Regions from separate parts of the Enterococcus sp. JNUCC 77 genome, predicted to be linked through region 1. Evidence: predicted binding sites of a transcription regulator. Region 1 holds the regulator's gene; each other region holds the start of a gene.
The links. The regulator CtsR, encoded in region 1, represses protease genes until heat stress. The targets are predictions, from matches to a motif close to TTGGTCAAAAAAGGTCAAANA.
Positions count from the first base shown of each region.

Region 2: clpB (ATP-dependent chaperone ClpB) is a predicted target of CtsR. The motif match lies at 2,083-2,103, and genes of this name have one in related genera.
Region 3: clpP (ATP-dependent Clp endopeptidase proteolytic subunit ClpP) is a predicted target of CtsR. The motif match lies at 1,791-1,811, and genes of this name have one in related genera.

Region 1 is NZ_JBTHIG010000001.1:28,759-32,035, reverse strand. Features, by position in the region: gene ACVWNY_RS00175 (ATP-dependent Clp protease ATP-binding subunit) at 1-1,690, opposite strand, end outside; gene ACVWNY_RS00170 (CtsR family transcriptional regulator) at 1,696-2,163, opposite strand; tRNA gene ACVWNY_RS00165 (tRNA-Pro) at 2,299-2,372, opposite strand; tRNA gene ACVWNY_RS00160 (tRNA-Arg) at 2,392-2,465, opposite strand; tRNA gene ACVWNY_RS00155 (tRNA-Leu) at 2,483-2,568, opposite strand; tRNA gene ACVWNY_RS00150 (tRNA-Gly) at 2,592-2,663, opposite strand; tRNA gene ACVWNY_RS00145 (tRNA-Thr) at 2,691-2,763, opposite strand; tRNA gene ACVWNY_RS00140 (tRNA-Leu) at 2,775-2,856, opposite strand; tRNA gene ACVWNY_RS00135 (tRNA-Lys) at 2,866-2,938, opposite strand; tRNA gene ACVWNY_RS00130 (tRNA-Val) at 2,942-3,014, opposite strand; rRNA gene rrf (5S ribosomal RNA) at 3,031-3,146, opposite strand; rRNA gene ACVWNY_RS00120 (23S ribosomal RNA) at 3,230-3,277, opposite strand, start outside.
Region 2 is NZ_JBTHIG010000001.1:1,227,227-1,230,503, reverse strand. Features, by position in the region: gene clpB (ATP-dependent chaperone ClpB) at 1-2,041, opposite strand, end outside; gene ACVWNY_RS06130 (hypothetical protein) at 2,405-2,578, opposite strand; gene ACVWNY_RS06125 (lysylphosphatidylglycerol synthase transmembrane domain-containing protein) at 2,702-3,277, opposite strand, start outside.
Region 3 is NZ_JBTHIG010000001.1:861,878-865,154, reverse strand. Features, by position in the region: gene hflX (GTPase HflX) at 1-258, opposite strand, end outside; gene miaA (tRNA (adenosine(37)-N6)-dimethylallyltransferase MiaA) at 261-1,181, opposite strand; gene ACVWNY_RS04410 (hypothetical protein) at 1,189-1,704, opposite strand; gene clpP (ATP-dependent Clp endopeptidase proteolytic subunit ClpP) at 1,898-2,491, shown strand; gene ACVWNY_RS04400 (TraX family protein) at 2,529-3,277, opposite strand, start outside.

The DNA of each region.
Region 1 (3,277 bases):
CCACACCAGTTGGACCTAAGAACATAAATGAGCCAATTGGTCGGTTTGGATCTTTCAGACCACTCCGAGCCCGACGAATTGCCCGCGAAATAGCTTTAACGGCATCTTCTTGTCCTACCACACGTTTATGCAATACATTTTCTAAATCCAATAACCGTTGACTTTCTTTTTTCTCTAATTGTTGCAATGGCACACCGGTCCACTGAGAAACCACTGCAGCGACATCTTCTTCTGTTACTTCATTCGCATAGCCTTTTTCTTGTTTGGCTTCTTTTAAAGCTTCTGCTTCAACAGCCTGTGCCATTTGCTTTTCTTTCAAACGTAGACGAGCAGCTGATTCAAAGTCTTGGTTTTGAATCGCTTTTTCTTTTTCTGCTGATAAGTTTTCTAATTCTTGTTTCAATTCTACCAATTCAGATTCTTCATCTGTCGTATCTAAGCGGACTTTCGCACCACTTTCATCCATTAAGTCAATGGCTTTATCTGGTAGTTGACGAGAATTAATATAACGAACTGATAAAGATACCGCCGCATGTAATGCTTCGTCAGTAATCTTAATCCCATGATGTTCTTCATAACGTGGGCGTAAGCCTTTTAAGATTTCTTCTGCTTCTTCAGGAGTTGGTTCTTCCACCTGTACCCGGGCAAAACGACGTTCCAATGCAGAATCTTTTTCAATATATTTTTGATACTCATCTAAAGTCGTGGCACCAATTGTTTGCAATTCACCACGAGCCAAAGCTGGTTTCAAAATATTTGAAGCATCGATCGCACCTTCTGCACCACCGGCACCAATTAAAGTATGCAGTTCATCAATAAATAAAATAATTTGGCCATCGTTATAGATTTCATCAATCACTTTTTTCAAACGATCCTCAAATTCACCACGATACTTTGTACCCGCTACTAATGCGCCCATATCTAACATCATTAGACGTTTTCCACGCATGTCTTCTGGCACATCATCCGTAATTATTCGTTGAGCTAAGCCTTCTACAATGGCTGTCTTACCAACACCGGGTTCACCCACTAAAACTGGATTATTTTTAGTTCGGCGACTTAAAATTTGAACAACACGACGAACTTCACTATCGCGACCTACCACTGGATCTAAACGTTTTTCCCGAGCTAGTTTGGTCATATCACGAGCCAAACTATCAAGCGTTGGCGTCCCTTGTGAATTGGTTGTCGCTTGTTTCGCTGGTTTTCTACGATTGTTTTGACCATTGCTACCAGTCATCGATTCGTTGACGCCCATTTTACGTAATAGCAATTGACGCATCTTAGGTAAGCTTAATCCAAGATTGACTAAAATATGAGAAGCCAAAATCTCATCATCCCGCAGTAAGCCCAATAAAATATGTTCAGTTCCAACCAATTTAGCATTGAAACGTTTGGCTTCATCATCAGCAAAAATCAAAATTTGTTTTGCTCGCGGTGAATAAGGTAAATAACTACCTTCTGCATAATTGGTCACTGAACCATAACCAGTCATATTTTCAATTTCTTCACGAATATCTGCTTCTGTAGAATTCATTTGACGCAAGGTTTTTCCGGCAATTCCCTGTTGTTCAATAACTAAAGCCAATAATAAATGCTCTGAACCAACTGAACGATGTTTAAAATACTTCGCTTCTTGTTGGGCAATCGTCAAGACTGCTTTCGCTCTTTCAGTATATAATTGATCCATCTATTTCACTCCTTTTTTTCATAACTCAAACGTTCTAAAAATCCATGTAATACACGCGCCCGTAATCTATTTTCAATTTGACTAATTCCCAATGTGTTTTTCGACAATGCACTCAGCATTAAATTTCCTTCATTTTCCGTCACAATTTTCTCTTCAAATAATTTTTGAATAATTCCAAAAGCATTTGCTTCCGAAATTTCCGTTCCAAAAGAATTCATTAACTGTTCTAAGAAATAGTGTTGATCGGAAATCTGTACTTTGCTAATCCGAATATAACCACCGCCACCTCGCTTACTTTCAACAATATATCCCCTCTGAAAAGTAAAACGAGTATTGATCACGTAATTAATTTGGGAAGGTACGCAATTAAACAATTGAGCCATTTCCGCTCGCCTGATTTCAATTATTTCATGGTCTTCTAAGATACCCTTCAAATATGCTTCGATTGAATCTGAGGTATTTCGACTCACTATTATCCTCTCCCATTATCTATTTCTGTTGACTATTTCTGACCTTAATTATAACGAATTTAGCATGTGAAAGAAAGAGTAATAGCTTATCTGTTTAAAAATGAGTAAAAAAAATAGAAGGTTTTCACCTTCTAAGAATCGGGAAGACAGGATTCGAACCTGCGACCCCTTGGTCCCAAACCAAGTGCTCTACCAAGCTGAGCTACTTCCCGTAAAAATAAAAAAAGACTACGCGCCCAAGAGGAGTCGAACCCCTAACCTTTTGATCCGTAGTCAAACACTCTATCCAGTTGAGCTATGGGCGCATCATTATTCGTACTAATGCCGAGGACCGGAATCGAACCGGTACGGTGATCACTCACCGCAGGATTTTAAGTCCTGTGCGTCTGCCAGTTCCGCCACCCCGGCATGTCCCTGGTCTTTTCAGAGAAAGCGGAAAACGGGGTTCGAACCCGCGACCCCCACCTTGGCAAGGTGGTGCTCTACCACTGAGCTATTTCCGCAAACTTTCGTTGCTTTTCTTAAAAAAGTGCCGGCTAAAGGACTTGAACCCTCGACCCTCTGATTACAAATCAGATGCTCTACCAACTGAGCTAAGCCGGCGTTTTATTTAATGCGGGTGAAGGGACTTGAACCCCCACGCCCGAAGGCGCTAGATCCTAAATCTAGTGCGTCTGCCAATTCCGCCACACCCGCATATCTTTATGAGCCGTACAGGGCTCGAACCTGTGACCCTCTGATTAAAAGTCAGATGCTCTACCAACTGAGCTAACGGCTCATATGGAGGTTAACGGGTTCGAACCGCTGACCCTCTGCTTGTAAGGCAGATGCTCTCCCAGCTGAGCTAAACCTCCATAAATCAAAAAATTCGCGTGGCGACGTCCTACTCTCACAAGGGGCAACCCCTCACTACGATCGGCGCTAAAAAGCTTAACTTCTGTGTTCGACATGGGAACAGGTGTATCCTTCTTGCTATCGCCACCACACTATTTAGTTGAGTAAACTTCGCTCACTCAAAACTGGATCAAAAAACATTCCATCTTTTTTTAACTTCCGAGTCCATTTTATCTTGGTTAAGTCCTCGATCGATTAGTATCAGTCCGCTCCGTACATCACT
Region 2 (3,277 bases), 1.2 Mb from region 1:
TTTCGTCCAGCAAAATAATTGTATAGGGATTTCGTCGCACAGATTCTGTTAATTGTCCGCCCTCTTCATAACCGACATAGCCTGGAGGTGCACCTACTAAACGAGAGACTGCATGTTTTTCCATGTATTCACTCATATCTATTCTTACCATATGGTCTTCAGAATCAAATAAGTTTTCTGCTAAGGCTTTAGCTAATTCCGTTTTACCAACTCCAGTTGGTCCTAAGAATAAAAATGAGCCTAATGGACGGTTAGGATCTTGTAATCCTGCACGTGAACGCAACACCGCGTCTGAAACAGCATCAACTGCTTCATCTTGACCAATCACTCTTGTGTGTAAAGTACTGTTTAAATGCAAAAGTTTTTCTCTTTCACCTTCCACCAGTTTCGTTACCGGAATGCCAGTTAACCGTCCGACAACTTCTGCAATTTCATTTTCAGTTACTGCTTCTTGAACCATTTTCAAATCATTAGCCTTATTTTTTTCTTCTAATTCAGCCAACTCTTTTTCAAGTTTTGGAATTGTACCGTGGCGTAAAACGGCTGCTCGTTCTAAATCGTAATTATTTTCAGCATCTTCTAATTCGTGTCGAGCCTGATCAATTTCACTACGTTTTGAAGAAACAGCATTAACTTCCTCTTTTTCGGTCTCCCATTGTAGTTTCATATTATTAGCATCTTCTCGTAAATCAGCCAGCTCTTCTTGCAAATTGTTTAAACGTTTTTTACTTGCATCATCCGATTCTTTTTTCAAAGCGGCTTCTTCAATTTCTAATTGCATCAAACGACGAGAAATTTGATCCAGTTCTGTCGGCATTGAATTCATTTCCATTCGAATACTAGCGGAAGCTTCATCAACCAAATCAATCGCTTTATCTGGTAAAAAGCGGTCTGTAATATAGCGATCTGATAATGTCGCAGCTGCAACCAATGCATTGTCATGAATGTTCACGCTATGATGGATTTCAAACCGTTCTTTTAATCCTCGCAAAATGCTAATCGTATCTTCCAAAGTTGGTTCTTTTACTAATACCTTTTGGAAACGACGTTCTAAGGCTTTATCTTTTTCCATATATTGACGGTATTCATCTAAAGTCGTAGCACCAATCAAATGTAATTCACCACGAGCCAACATTGGTTTTAGCAAATTACCGGCATCCATGCTTCCCTCAGTTTTTCCAGCACCAACAATATTATGAATTTCATCTATGAATAGAATAATTCGACCATCAGATTTTTTGACTTCTTTTAAGACGCCTTTTAATCTTTCTTCAAATTCTCCCCTAAATTTCGCACCAGCAATTAAAGCACCCATGTCCAGTGAAAAAATTGTTTTATCTTTCAAGTTTTCTGGTACATCTTTTCGAACGATTCTTTGCGCTAAGCCTTCAACGATTGCTGTCTTACCAACGCCGGGTTCACCAATTAAAACCGGATTGTTTTTAGTTTTTCGACTTAAAATTCGAATCACATCACGAATTTCCTCATCTCGACCAATCACGGGATCTTGTTTTCCACTTTTAACCTGTTGTACCAAGTCAACACCATATTTTTCTAGTGCTTTATAAGTTTCTTCTTGGTTCTGACTTGTAACTCTTTCTCCTTGACGGATTTCCTCAATGTTTTTCCGAACTTCTTTTTCGTTTAAACCTTGTGAGTTTAAATATTTGGTTAATCGATAGTTTGGTAATTTCATCAAAGCTAAAATTACGACCTCTGTTGATAAAAATTCATCTTGGAATTGATTACGCAATTGATCAGCTTCAGAAAATAAGTGAAATAAATTTTGGCTAAAACCTTGACCATATTGGACATTGCCACTAACACTTGGATATTCATCTAAAGCTTGGTCAATTTCATTTTCAAATTGGTCGACATTTATGCCAGCATCTGTATAAAAATTACGACCAAAATGATTTGGCTGTAAGAAAATTTTCCATAAATGCACAATATCAATTTCTTGATGTTTACGAGTCATCGCAACTTGTTGCGCTTCTGCAATAGCAGATTGAAGGGTTGTTGTCATTTTTTCAATATTCATTATTTATCCTCCTTTTTTAGTACAAACTAATTATAGCTCCATTGGTCAGTTAAGGTCAAATAAAAACTAAATATTTAAGTTATTTTAAAAAAAGCATCGACAATTTAGGAAGTGCAAATATTTTTTGAAACAAAATGAAAAAGCAGCTCAATCTGTTAGTTGAATGCGTTCTTCAATTGAAGTGAGCACAAAAAATCTTGATTTCTGTTATGATAATAGCTACTTCTTGAAATGCCGAATAACTTTGTCAGTCGAGTAGTTGATAATTTATCGATGTGTTTATTAATGAATAATACTTTCTAATGTCACCACCTTTTCTGAGAAAAAAATTTTCAGGAGTTCCAGCTCTTTGTTTTTATCTTTTTATTCTTTTTCTAGTATTTTTTCTGCTTTCCAAAGTCGACCAGAAGATGATTTAAGTCTAGTCAAATCATGCGCAGCATACCATTTTTTCCAGATATAGATTGTTCTGTTACTAGGAATGTTAAATTCCTTTTCTAGTGAGGTAACTGATTCACCAACTAATAGACGTTTCACAATTTGAATTTTTAATTCTCGGAATAATAATTATGTTTTGCCATAACAAAAATACCTCCAAATTTATTTTACTAAATTTGAGGTATTTTTTTAGTTATATCTTATTATATTGTCAATGCCCATTTAATCATCAACTCTTTTTTTCATTTTATTCTCTTTAAGTTCTAAATTAATTTCTCTTTGTTTATTTATCAACACGTATACCATACCAATTAGGAAAGGCATCAAATAAGTAGCGTAACGATATAATAATAAAGAAGATACCGCTTCGACTCGTCCAACTACTGAACTAAATAATAAAACATAGACAAACTCAAATCCACCGATTCCACCAGGAGCAGGTAAAATCCCCCCGAGAATAACGGTAAAACTGATTAGTGCAACTATTAATAACAAGTTTAGATCTTTACTTTCACTAGATAAAATAAAATATGGGATAGTATACCAAACACCTAATTTCACCAAAGTTGAGAGAAAAACCTTTATGACCGTTTCCTTATGATTAAAAAAAGTTTGAATCGTATCTCGTAAAGAATAAAATTGCATATTAACTTTATCAATCAGATCCCGCAGTTTTTGTCGTTTAAATAAGCGATTGGTAATGATGACAAATAATACTTGGGCATTAATACTCAAGCTAAATAATAACAAGACGCCTACAATCGCTAAAGTAACGACTAATCCAATCACCACATAAAT
Region 3 (3,277 bases), 830 kb from region 1:
CTCTGCTTGGCGAGGAGATAAAGCATGGTTAAAAATAACTAAATCAGCTTCATGAGCTTCTACTAATTGTTGCAGTTCAGCCATTTTCCCTTTACCGATAATTGTTTGGCGGTCTACTTTTTGACGTTTTTGGGTCAATGAATACACAATTTCACCATGGGCCGTTTTAGTTAATCCGGCCAATTCGTGCATGGATTCTAAAAAATTGGATGTTGTATCATCTGTTTCTACACCAACTAGAATTACGCGTTCTGACAATTCTATCCCTCCTTAAGCCATGTTGCCACAGCATTTTCTATATTTGTAATAGTTTCTGGTTGTTGCACCAAATCATACCAAACAACAGGCATTCGATTTCTAAACCAAGTCAACTGCCGCTTGGCATATCTTCTGGATTGCAACTTAATTTCTTCGGTTGCTTCAGTTAAAGATTGTTCTCCTCGAAAATATGGGAATAATTCTTTATAGCCTATTCCTTGAGCTGCTTGAACAGTAGGCGTAACAAAAAGTTTTTCGGCTTCATCCAATAACCCATCATTAATCATTTGATCCACCCGTTGATTGATCCGCTGATATAACAATTTTCTTTCTGTATTTAGGCCAATAATCATTGGATTATAAAGCAATTTAGGTGTTTTTTCTGGTGAAAAAATTGAACGTCCAGTTAATTCAAAAACTTCCAATGCTCGAATAACTTTTTTTTGATTATTAAAGTGGATTTTCTCTGCTGCTAATGGATCGAGCGCTTTTAACTGCCCCCAAAGTGCTGATTTGCCGTTTTTTTCAGCAAAGATTTCATATTTTTTTCTTAACTGAAGATCATGGTCAGTTTCAGCTTTACCTAACTGATAATCCCATAACAAGGATTGAATATATAAGCCTGTACCACCTACTACGATTGGTAATTTTCCCGTAGCAGTAATATCCACAATTTTTTTTCGCGCTTCTTTTTGAAACTCTGCAACTGAGTAATTTTCATTTGGATCCTTAACATCAATTAAATAATGGGGAATTCTCTCTTTTTCTTTTTCAGTCACTTTGGCAGTACCAATATCTAGTGTTCGATAAACTTGCAAAGAGTCACCACTAATAATTTCACCGTTAAATTTTTTTGCTAAATCAATACTCAAACTGGTCTTACCAACCGCTGTTGGTCCAACTATAACTAATACTTTCTCCATTATATTCCTACTTTACATCAAAATAGCGTAACGGTTCTTTTGTTAAACGTGCTAATTGATTTTTCTTTTCCTGCGTAATTGAAAGTAATTCATCAGCAAAAGATTCCATCAATACTCGTCCACCCTTGTATGCGTAACCTCCCAAACGAACGGTTTCTTCAGGTGAAATAACCATTTTACGATGGGAAATATTTTTAAAAAACTCTTCCACTAGATATGTCGGTAAATAAAAATTATTTTGTGCGGCAAAAGATTGCAAATAAATATAATCATCAATTGCTATATAAGTATCATCAAATGCATTGAAACTAACGTAATTTTCCATCATTAAGCTACGTTTACTCAAAATTTCATTGATTTTTTTATTTAATAAATTCATTACTTCAATTTCTTTTACTCGGTGTTCAAGTTCTCGTTTCCGATAAGTTTGTCTTTCTTGATATTTAAAAAAGAAAAAAACTGTCACGCCAACAATCGCAGCACCAATCAAAACACCGATTAATCCAATAAGTCCAGTACTCATTTTTCACCCTCTTTTCCTGTCTTTTATATTACCATATTTCCGAATTAAAAAGGATGGTTGAAGAAAGTCAAAATAATCGTCCAAAACATTTGACCAATGTTGACCAATAGATTATACTATGTTTTAGAATTTAGCAATTACACTTGAAGTGTGCTAAAATAATTTTGAAAAAAGATTTGAGGAGGAATTTCCTATGAATTTAGTCCCTACAGTTATTGAACAATCATCTCGTGGCGAAAGAGCTTACGATATTTACTCTCGTCTATTAAAAGACCGGATTATTATGTTGAGTGGCGCGATTGATGATAACGTGGCAAACTCAGTGATTGCCCAATTACTATTTTTAGATGCACAGGACTCTGAAAAAGATATTTATATCTACATTAACTCTCCTGGTGGTAGTGTATCTGCCGGTTTAGCAATTTTTGACACAATGAACTTTGTAAAAGCCGATGTCCAAACAATCGTTTTAGGGATGGCTGCATCAATGGGTAGTTTCTTATTAACAGCTGGCCAAAAAGGGAAACGTTTTGCCTTACCGAATGCTGAAATCATGATTCACCAACCATTAGGTGGCGCCCAAGGTCAAGCAACTGAAATCGAAATTGCAGCAAAACATATCTTAAAAACTCGCGAACGCTTGAATAAAATTTTAGCTGAACGGACTGGTCAACCACTTGAAGTGATTGAAAAAGATACTGACCGTGACAACTATATGACAGCTGAAGAAGCAAAAGCATATGGTCTAATTGACGAAGTAATGGAAAATAGTTCAGCTTTAAGCTAAACAAAATGACTCCTGCAAATTTTTTGCAGGAGTTTTTTTATATAAACATATTTACTAAATAAATCACCCATAGATGCAATGGATAAAAAACGTAAAAGAAATATTTAGATGTTTTGGTTTGATAACCGCCTCTTTTTCCATTGTATAAATAAATCAATGGTAATACCGTCACCATCATAAACTCATTATCAAACGTCAAATATTGATACAAACTCTCCCCAGTATTCATCTGCCAAAAAATAACAATACTCCACGCAAACAAAACAAAACAAATAGCAAAAACTCCTAAATAAAGAATTTTCGAATTTTGCTTCAAGTGGCTAAAGTAAAAAATTAAGCTAATTGGCAATAAATAAAGACCACCTTCACTGAACAAAATTGGTAGTAATAAAAATCCCGCTACTACTAAATATTTACCATTCTCTCGACTTAAATCAACTGCCCATATCAAAGCGAACAATAATGCCAATGTTAGAAAAATATTATTTGGTCCAATTAATTGCAACACACTAAAACCACCAGTGAAATGATCGGTATAATTGTCAGCCAAAAAATTAATTAAACTATTCCCTAAAAGCATTATCCCCGCGCCTAAGCTTAATCGCCTCAAATATTTTTTTCGACTATGAGTATAAAAAAATCCTTCAATCAATAAAAAAACAAATAATGGTGCTACAAATCGACCCAACCAAGATACCCACAAAGGCCACCCTAAACTTGCACCAAAATAAGTATTGATATGATCGATTACCATAAAAACAATTGCTATAATTTTTAATTGATAAC